One region of the Rhizobium sp. CFBP 13726 genome, then DNA from elsewhere that is predicted to be linked to it. Evidence: predicted binding sites of a transcription regulator. Region 1 holds the regulator's gene; the other holds the start of a gene.
The links. The regulator PhoB, encoded in region 1, activates phosphate uptake and scavenging genes when phosphate is short. The targets are predictions, from matches to a motif close to TGTCATNNANCTGTCAT.
Positions count from the first base shown of each region.

Region 2: a site for PhoB is predicted at 3,282-3,298, ahead of IFT66_RS21570 (alkaline phosphatase). Genes of this name have one in related genera too.

Region 1 is NZ_JACYUU010000003.1:375,268-380,572, forward strand. It holds gene pstA (phosphate ABC transporter permease PstA) at 1-1,083, shown strand, start outside; gene pstB (phosphate ABC transporter ATP-binding protein PstB) at 1,099-1,914, shown strand; gene phoU (phosphate signaling complex protein PhoU) at 1,966-2,679, shown strand; gene phoB (phosphate regulon transcriptional regulator PhoB) at 2,805-3,488, shown strand; gene IFT66_RS15885 (DMT family transporter) at 3,470-4,384, opposite strand; gene IFT66_RS15890 (ArsR/SmtB family transcription factor) at 4,509-5,297, shown strand; gene IFT66_RS15895 (PACE efflux transporter) at 5,236-5,305, opposite strand, start outside.
Region 2 is NZ_JACYUU010000006.1:156,948-162,252, reverse strand. It holds gene pdxY (pyridoxal kinase PdxY) at 1-138, shown strand, start outside; gene IFT66_RS21590 (carbonic anhydrase) at 207-881, shown strand; gene IFT66_RS21585 (lytic murein transglycosylase) at 903-1,715, opposite strand; gene IFT66_RS21580 (aspartate-semialdehyde dehydrogenase) at 1,918-2,952, opposite strand; gene IFT66_RS23790 (hypothetical protein) at 3,067-3,192, opposite strand; gene IFT66_RS21570 (alkaline phosphatase) at 3,350-5,113, shown strand; gene IFT66_RS21565 (hypothetical protein) at 5,255-5,305, shown strand, end outside.

The sequences.
Region 1 (5,305 bases):
GACAAGGATAATGTGCGGGCTACGGATCCGGCCAAGCTGATGACGGCCAACTACCCGATCGTCGCCCGCAATGCGCTGGCGAAGGTTCTGGGCGTCGCCGAAAACGATCGCCAGGGTCTGCGTGCCGTCAACCAGATGATTTCGGACGGCGTTCGTGGCCAGCTGCGCGATATGGTCGTTTCCGATCCTGAGATCATCGGCACGACCCAGACGGTTTCGCTTCTGGCAGCCGGCGATATCGACAGCGCCGTGAAAGGCCAGATCAATCTCGACGTGGCGGAAACCAGCCGCAAGGTGTCCGACCAGCAGGTCGGATGGATGAAGCAGCTGGCCGACAGCGGTGCGCTCGCCAAGGAATTCAACACCGGCATTTTCTTCAACGGCGCGTCCAGCCGTCCGGAAGCAGCCGGCGTCGGCGTCGCTCTGATCGGCTCCTTCTATATGATGCTGATCGTGCTCGTCCTGTCCCTGCCGATCGGCGTCGCAGCCTCGATCTATCTTGAAGAGTTTGCCCCGAAGAACCGGTTCACGGACCTGATCGAGGTCAACATCAACAATCTCGCAGCGGTCCCGTCGATCGTCTACGGTCTGTTGGGTCTCGCGGTCTTCATCAACTTCATGGGCCTGCCGCGCTCGGCCTCGCTCGTCGGCGGCCTGGTGCTGACGCTGATGACGCTGCCGACCATTATCATCGCCACCCGCGCGGCACTGAAAGCAGTACCACCGTCGATCCGTGCTGCAGCGCTCGGGCTCGGTGCCTCGAAGATGCAGACGATTTTCCACCATGTCCTGCCGCTTGCCATGCCCGGTATCCTGACCGGTACGATCATCGGCCTCGCGCACGCCCTCGGCGAAACCGCGCCGCTTCTTTTGATCGGCATGGTCGCCTTCGTGGCAAACTATCCGACCACGCCGATGGATCCGTCGACAGCGCTGCCGGTACAGATCTACATGTGGGCTAACGAGGCGGAACGCGCCTTCGTTGAACGAACCTCGGGAGCGATCATGATCCTGCTCCTGTTCCTGATCTTGATGAATGTTGGCGCAATTCTCTTGCGACGCCGCTTCGAACGGCGTTGGTAGAGGAAGGGGGAAGCAATGAACATGATGTCAGAAGCTGCAGCTGAGAAGGCGCTGGACAAGAAAATGAACGACGTTGCATATAAGATGATCGGCAAGGATGTCTCCGTTTATTACGGTGACAAGCGCGCTCTTTATGACGTGAACCTGAATGTCCGCCAAAATACCGTCACTGCTTTGATCGGTCCGTCTGGCTGCGGCAAGTCCACCTTCCTGCGCACGATGAACCGCATGAACGACACGATCGAGGGTTGCCGCGTCACCGGCAAGATCACGCTCGACGGCGACGATATCTACGACAAGGAAATCGACGTCGTGGAGCTGCGTGCCCGGGTCGGCATGGTGTTCCAAAAGCCGAACCCGTTCCCGAAGTCGATCTACGAGAACATTGCCTACGGTCCCCGCATCCACGGTCTTGCCCGCGGCAAGACGGAAATGGACGCGATCGTCGAGGCAAGCCTGCAGCGCGCCGGCCTCTGGGCAGAAGTCAAGGATCGCCTGCATGAAGGCGGTACCGGCCTTTCCGGCGGTCAGCAGCAGCGCCTTTGCATCGCCCGTGCGATCGCCGTTTCGCCTGAAGTCATTCTGATGGACGAGCCGTGCTCGGCACTCGACCCCATCGCCACGGCCAAGGTCGAGGAACTGATCCACGAACTGCGCGCCAACTACACGATCGTGATCGTCACCCACTCGATGCAGCAGGCGGCCCGCGTTTCGCAGCGCACGGCGATGTTCCATCTCGGCCACCTGGTCGAGGAAAACGATACCGACAAGATGTTCACCAATCCGGATGACCAGCGCACCCAGGATTACATCATGGGCCGCTTCGGCTGATGCGAGCGCAGAACCCGTCAGCCGCAACTGCAGACATCAAGGATCAGACACATGGTTTCGACCCATATTCTCTCGGCCTATGACGAGGAACTGAAATACCTGAACCGCCGGATTTCCGAAATGGGCGGTCTGGCGGAGCAGATGTGCGGTGATGCCGTGCGTGCGCTCGTCAACTCCGACTCGGCGCTGGCCCAGAAGGTCATCTCGGACGACGTCATTCTCGACCACGCCGAGCGCGATATCCAGGACAAGGCGATCGTCACCATCGCCAAGCGTCAGCCGATGGCGGCCGACCTTCGCGAGATCATCGGCACGCTGCGCATTGCAGCTGACCTGGAACGCGTCGGCGACCTTGGTAAGAACACCGCCAAGCGCGTGCTCGCCGTGCAGGGAACAGGCGTCCCGCGCAAGCTCGCCCGTGGTCTGGAGCATCTTTCCGAACTGGCGCTGGTGCAGCTCAAGGACGTTCTTGATGTCTTCGCCAACCGCTCCGCGGAAAAAGCCGAAATCATCCGCCAGCGCGATGAAGAGATTGACGCGATGTACACCTCGCTGTTCCGCGAACTCCTCACCTACATGATGGAGGATCCGCGCAACATCACCACCTGCACCCATCTCCTGTTCTGCGCCAAGAACATCGAGCGCATCGGCGACCACGCGACGAATATCGCCGAGACCATCTACTACATCGCGACCGGCGCACAGCCGGAGGGCGAACGTCCGAAGGACGATACGTCCAACATGCTCGGCTCCGCCGGGACATGATGCAGCTCTCCCGAAATCGCCTGCCGGTTTCGGGACGATAACTGCCAAAACCAATGACCTGAAGCAGCGCGAGCGGATCTGGCGGATCTAAGTGCGGTTCGGGACGAGTGACGGAGCAAGTCGGAATGCAGCCGAAGATCGCAGTCGTGGAAGACGAAGAGGCCCTCAGCGTCCTCCTTCGGTATAACCTGGAGGCCGAGGGTTACGAGGTCGATACCGTGCTTCGCGGTGACGAAGCGGAAATCAGGCTTCAGGAGCGCGTTCCGGATCTTCTCATTCTCGACTGGATGCTGCCGGGCGTTTCAGGCATCGAACTCTGCCGTCGCCTGCGTATGCGGCCGGAGACGGAACGCCTGCCGATCATCATGCTGACGGCGCGCGGCGAAGAAAGCGAGCGCGTTCGTGGGCTTGCCACCGGCGCAGACGACTATGTGGTCAAGCCTTTCTCGACGCCGGAACTGATGGCCCGCGTCAAGGCGATGCTGCGCCGTGCCCGACCCGAAGTGCTGTCGAGCGTCCTCAAATGCGGCGACATCGAACTCGACCGCGAAACCCACCGCGTTCACCGCAAGAGCCGCGAAGTTCGCCTCGGGCCGACAGAGTTTAGACTTCTGGAATTCCTGATGGCGTCGCCCAGCCGCGTCTTTTCGCGCTCGCAGCTGCTCGACGGCGTCTGGGGCCATGACATCTATGTCGACGAGCGTACCGTCGACGTGCATGTAGGGCGCCTCCGGAAGGCGCTCAACTTTTCCAACATGCAGGACGTCATCCGCACGGTCCGCGGTGCCGGCTACTCGATGGAAGCCTGAGCACCGCGTCTCCTAGCCGGCAGCGTCATGGCAATCACGCCGGTCACGACGCAGGCGAGACCGAGCCAGGCTGTCGAGGCAAGCGTTTCGCCGAGAAACACGACGCCGATGCCAACGCCGATCGGCACCCGCAGATAGGCCTGCGCCGTCGTGCCGACGGAGCCGAGCGTCTGGACCAGCCGGAAATAGATGACGAAGGCCAGCGCCGTCGAAAATACCGCCAGCGCCAACAGGGCGAGCATGGAATCGGCGCTGGGCGTCAGCGTCCAGGGCCGATCGACCACGAGGCTCACGGGAATGAGGATGGCCGCCCCTGCAATCAGCGATCCCGCGGCGGGCATCATCGGGTCCAATCCTTTAAAATTCTTGCCGAAGATGGCAGCCGCCGCATAGCAGATCGTCGCCGCCACGATGGCGAGTTGCGCCCAGAGGCTCTCGCCCGAGCCGGCAAGCGCCTCCATGCCGACGATCAGGCATATGCCGACAATGCCTGCGGCAACTCCAAACAGCTTGGCCGCAGAGACGCTTTCATGGCGGGTGATCAGCGCCGTCAACAGAAAGGCGAAGATCGGCGTCGTTGAACTCAAGATGGTGGCAAGGCCCGCATCGGTCGTCTGTTCGGCCCAGGCGATGAGGGTGAAGGGGACCGCGCTGTTGAGGCAGGCCTGAACCGTGAAAAGCTTCCAGGTCTGCCGGTCGGTCGGCAGCTTCAATCCGCGAAGGCGTAGTGCCGCAGCGAGAATGAGCCCGGCGACCAGTGTTCTGACGGCAATAAAGGTGACAGGCGAAATCGTCTCCACACCGACTTTGATCAGCGTGTAGGACGCGCCCCAAAGCGTCGCGAGCGTGAGGAGCAGCAACAGATCCGTTGCCATGCTTGTTTTGGTGTCCGCCATTCCAGTTCCTGTCCCCATGAATGCAATCTCCGCCCCTCTTAGCGGAACCAGGAAAAGAAATGCTTCGACGACGGCCGAACCGTTGACCGCTGACGGCAAAGTTTTCCGGTGCTAGAACTGGATCATGCCCAATATGGTTTCAGGAAATACGATTGCGGAAGTTGCAAGCCTGATCGGCGATGCTGCACGCGCCAACATGCTGTCCGCGCTGATGGGCGGACAGGCGCTGACGGCGGGCGAACTGGCACGCCACGCCGGCGTCACCGCGCAGACCACCAGCGGCCATCTCGGCAAACTGGCGCAGGCTCGCCTGATCGAGGTCGAGAAGCAGGGCAGGCACCGCTATTACCGACTTGCCTCTCCGGAAGTCGCGCACGCGATCCACGCGTTGATGGCAGTCGCCGCGGATGGGCCGAAGCGCCATCATCCTGTCGGCCCGAAAGACGAAGCGTTACGGCTTGCCCGCACCTGTTACGATCACATGGCCGGCCGTCTCGCCATCGCGCTCGCCGATGCCCTAACAGGAAGCGGCTACATGCTGCTCGGCGATGGAGCCGGCCTGATCACCGACGAGGGCAGACGGTTCTTTTGTGATTTCGGGATCGATCTCGAACAGCTGACCCGTTCGAAACGCCCGCTCTGCCGGACATGCCTCGATTGGAGCGAGCGACGGCCGCATCTGGCGGGACAAATGGGTGCGGCGCTGCTGGACCGCGCTCTTGGCGTCGGCTGGATCGGCCGCCGAGAGGAAACCCGGGCTCTGCGGATCACGCGCGCCGGAGAGATCGGGTTTGCCGAGACATTCAGGCTTCCATCGGACTGGCGTATTGCACCGTCCGAAACTCTGATGGTCAGGCGGCTTCCTGGGTCTTCCATTCCGGCAGCGGGAACAGCTTGTCGTAGCCAAGATTGAAGAGATAG
Region 2 (5,305 bases), on a different contig from region 1:
TTCGAAGTGCTGGCGCGTTCGGTAAAGCGCGGGGCCAACGAGCTGACGCTGGAAATGGATGCCGCCAGCCTCTCGATGCCGATGGCGATGGTCCAGATGCGCCGGCTCGTGCATCCCCTTAAGAGGCGCAAGCCGTAAGCTCAAACAGCATGCGCATCCACACAATGGCCGTTGATTCTCGTCTGGCTGCACGATAATCGTGAGCCATGAGCGAATTTCCAGAAAAACTGCTTTCGGGCTACCGTAACTTCATGAGTGGTCGCTACAGCGACGAGCGGGAGCGCTATCGCGCGCTTGCCGATACCGGCCAGAAGCCGCATACGCTCCTGGTTGCCTGTTGCGACAGTCGCGCGGCGCCCGAGACGATCTTCGACTGCGGTCCGGGAGAACTCTTCGTGGTCCGCAACGTCGCCAACATGGTACCGCGCTACGAGCCCGACAGCCAGTTTCACGGGACATCGGCTGCGGTTGAATACGCGGTGCAGGTGCTTGAGATCCGCAATATCGTTGTCATGGGCCACGGCCGCTGCGGCGGTATCCAGGCAGCGCTCGACGCTTCCATGAAGCCGCTGTCGGAGGGGGATTTCATCGGCAAGTGGATGGGTTTGGTCAGGCCTGCGGCCACGCAGATCCAGAGCAACGACCTGATGACCCAGAGCGAGCGTCAGACAGCGCTCGAACGGGTGTCGATCCGCAATTCGATCGCCAATCTGCAGACCTTCCCCTTCGTCCGCGATCTCACGGAAAAGGGAGAACTCGACATTCACGGCGCCTGGTTCGATATCTCGACCGGCGAGTTGTGGGTGATGAACGAGAAGGGCGATTTCACCCGGCCAGACATCAGTGTACCGGCGATCGAGGCCGAGCAGAGCCCGGCCTGATCATTTCAACCGTGTAACGGCTCAGCCGCCGTCGATCTGGGCGCCCATGTATGCGATCGCCTGCTGGTAGACGGTTGCCGCGTTCCAGCCTTGGATGGCGACGAAATTCGGCTCGCCCTGCTGGTAACCGGCGCCTGTACGCCAGCCATGACCCTTGAGGAAGTTGGCGGTCGATGCCAGCGCATCGGCGCGCGAACGGACCATGTCGATATGGCCGTCGCCATCACCATCAGCGCCGTAGCGGATGACGTTGAGCGGCAGGAACTGCGTCTGGCCGATTTCGCCATGCGCTGCACCCTTTGCAGTGGTGCTGAGATCACCGCGGGCAACGAGCTGCAGGGCAGCGTAAAGCTGTTCGGTAAAGTAGGCCGAGCGGCGGCAGTCATAGGAAAGCGTCGCGACGGCCGACAGCGTATGCTGGTCGCCCATGTAATTGCCGAAACCGGTTTCCATGCCCCAGATTGCCAGGATCGGGCCGGCCGGAACGCCGTAGCGGCGCTCAATCGACGCAAACAGCGCTGCGTTGGATTTCTTCATGGACTTGCCGCGCGAGATGATCGTTGCGCCACCGCGCTTCTTCATGAACTCGTCGAAGGAAAGCTTGAAGCTTTTCTGGCCGCGGTCGGCGCGAATGGTCGGGCGGTTGTAGACGACGTTAGCAAAGGCGCGGTCGAGAACTGCAGGGCTGATACCCTTGGACGGTGCCTGCTGCTTGAAATCGGCGACCCAGCGGTCGAAACCGGCTCCATCATTGCCGCAGGCGGCGGCAAAGGCCGGGGCTGCGGTTGCAAGCGTTGCTGCTGCGATCAATCCTGCCAGAATAGTCTTCATCATGCGGTCAAACCCGTCGAAAGTCCGGATTGCTTGGCCGAAAGCTTCCGGAAGAATTGCGCTATATTCGGCCTTATGACCCCAGTGGCGGATAATCGCAATTCATCTTCCCATGAATAGTTCGTGAAGAGAGACGAATCGAAAAAACCCCGTCATTTCTGACGGGGCTTTCTAAGCGGATTTGCTTAATAAAGTACGTTACTTATTAAGCAGCAACCTTGCGTGGCTTGATCAGACCGCGATTGACCAGAAGTTCGGCGATCTGGATCGCGTTCAGCGCGGCACCCTTGCGCAGGTTGTCGGAGACGACCCAGATGTTGAGTCCGTTTTCGACGGTTGCGTCTTCGCGGATACGCGAAATGTAGGTCGCGTCTTCACCGGCGCATTCGAGAGGCGTGATGTAACCGCCGTCTTCGTGCTTGTCGATGACAAGGCAACCCGGCGCTTCGCGCAGGATATCGCGGGCCTGATCGGCCGTGATCTCGTTTTCGAACTCGATGTTGACGGATTCGGAGTGGCCGATAAAGACCGGAACGCGCACTGCCGTGCAGGTAACGCGGATCTTCGGGTCGAGCATCTTCTTGGTCTCGGCCAGAACCTTCCACTCTTCCTTCGTGTAGCCGTCTTCCATGAAGCTATCGATATGCGGGATGACGTTGAAGGCAATACGCTTGGTGAACTTCTTCGATTCGACCGGATCGGCCACGAACACGGCGCGCGTCTGGGTGAAGAGTTCGTCCATGCCTTCCTTGCCGGCACCGGACACCGACTGGTAGGTGGAAACGACGACGCGCTTGATCTTGGCAAAGTCATGCAGCGGCTTCAGCGCGACGACGAGCTGGGCCGTCGAGCAGTTCGGATTGGCAATGATGTTCTTCTTGGAGAAACCGACGATGGCGTCGGGGTTCACTTCCGGAACGATCAGCGGCACTTCCGAATCGTAGCGCCAGGCGGACGAGTTGTCGATGACGACGCAGCCCTGCGCACCGATCTTCGGCGACCACTTCTTGGAGGCATCGCCGCCGGCGGACATCAGGCAGATGTCGGTATCGGAGAAATCGTGGTTCTCGAGGTTGGAAACCTTGAGCGTCTTGTCGCCGAAGGAAACTTCCGTGCCCTGGCTGCGGGCGGAGGCGAGTGCGACGACTTCATCAGCCGGAAAACCACGTTCCGCGAGAATGTTCAGCATTTCCCTGCCGACATTGCCGGTTGCACCGGCGACTGCGATCTTGAAACCCATTTCTTTGCTCTCTTTCTGTCTCTCCTCGGTTTTCTGAGGGGGAAGCCCGTGTCGCGCGCGACGCGGTGTTCCTTGTCCCCGGCCGTACCGGGGAGAGAGCGGTGGCCAGAGACGTCAGACGATAATTTTCGTCGTCGTTTTGGCCGTGGTTTTGTCGGAAACCGAAAGGGCAACATCCAGCCGCCCGGCAGATACTGCCAGGTCATAGCACGCAGCAAAGCGAAAGTCGCGGCGAAGCATGGACACTCCTTTTCCAAAGCTGCTCATAAAAGATTTTGCCGCAGAGTCAAGGTTGATGCGATCGGACCTCGGCGCCGTTATCACGTTTCTGTCATTGCACTGTCATGGCATGGGGCTATCCCCGAACCTCTATGCGACGCAACGACGGGGGTTTTCCATGCGTATGCTTCTTGCTGCCTTTGCAGCCACCACAATTCTTTCCGGCGGCGTGCAAGCCGCCCACGCCGCGAACGTCTTTCCGCTTGATCGGGCGACGATCCTGACAGGCTCTCCATTCGATTTCAAGGTCGAGTTCAGCTCGGTCGTAAAGCCTGAGGACGTCAAGATCACCGTCAACGGCCAGGACTACAAGTCTGTGTTCGGCAAGGATGTCGAGTTCGTTGCAGAAGAGAAAAACAAGGACAAGGTTCTCGGTTCCGCCGTCGTGCTGCGCGCACTGACGATCGCGAATGCCGGCGACTACAAGGTTGAAGTCTCTGCTGGTTCGGAAACCAAGAGCGTGACCTGGAACGTTTATGGCACCGCGGCGCAGCCAAAGGCCAAGAACGTGATCTTCCTGATCGGTGACGGTCTTTCCGTGGCGCATCGCACCGCTGCCCGCATCATGGCCAAGGGCATGACCGAGGGCAAGGCGAACGGTCGTCTCGCAATGGACGACATCCCGCCGGCAGCCTTTGTCGGGACGTCCGCGACGGACGCTGTCGCCACCGACAGCGCCAACACGATGTCGGCCTATATGACCGGCCACAAGACAGCCGTGAACGCAATCGGCGTCTATGCCGATCGCACGCCTGACTCGATGGACGATCCGAAGGTTGAAACATACGCGGAAGCGGTCCGCCGCCAGACGAAGAAGTCGATCGGCATCGTCACGACCGCAGAAGTTCAGGACGCAACACCCGCAGCCGTCGTCGCCCATACCCGCAAGCGCGGCGACAAGGCGGAAATCAACGGCATGCTGTTCGACGTCAAGCCGGACGTCCTGCTCGGCGGCGGTTCCGCCTACTTCCTGCCCCAGGCGACGCCTGGATCCAAGCGCAAGGACGACAAGGACTATATCGCCCTGTTCAAGGATGCCGGCTACATGCTTGCGACCAGCAAGGCTGAACTGGCAACGGCAGCCGGCACCAATACCGGCAAGATCCTCGGCCTGTTTCACACCGGCAACATGGACACGACGCTTGACCGCGAATTCCTGAAAAAGGGCACGACGGCGAAGTTCCCGGATCAGCCGGGCCTCGTCGACATGACCAAGGTCGCGCTCGACACGCTGTCGAAGAACCCGGACGGCTTCTTCCTGATGGTCGAAGCTGCCAACATCGACAAGATGTCTCATCCGCTGGACTGGGACCGCGCAGTCGTCGATACGATCGAATTCGACAAGGCAATCGCCGCAGCCCGCGAATTTGCCGACAAGAACCCCGACACGCTGATCATCGTCACCGGCGACCATACCCACGGTGTTTCGATCATCGGTACGGTCAACGATGAAAAGCCGGGCGACGACATGCGCGAAAAGGTCGGGACCTATGCCGAGGCAGGTTTCCCGAACTATATGGACGAGAACAAGGATGGTTATCCTGACAAGGTCGATGTTACCAAGCGCCTGTTCCTGAACGCCAATAACGGCCCTGATCATTACGAGACATTCCGTCCGAAGCTCGACAATCCCTTCGTTCCCGCCATCCAGAACGAGAAGAAGGAATATGTCGCCAACGAAGCCTACAAGGATATCCCGGGCGCTGTTCTCGTGACCGGCATCATTCCGAAAAGCGCCGACAGTGGCGTCCATGCGGTTGACGATGTCGTGCTTCAGGCTGCCGGCCCAGGTTCAGAAGGCTTCCGCGGCTACATGGAGCAGAGCGACGTCTACAAGGTTCTCGCGGAGACTTTCGCGCTGGGCGCCAAGCAGACCAACTGATCAGACCGACTGGGTCTGAACGACCATGGTTAAAGAGGGGGCATGTCCTGAGGCGTGCCCCTATCTACTTCAGATATCGCGGGACTTGAAGATATGCCTCAGCTGCAGGATGATGACGGCGCTCGACAAGGGAGAGTGATCATGGGAGCGCTCGAGATGGTCGACCGTCGCCAGATGCTCAAGACCTCGCTT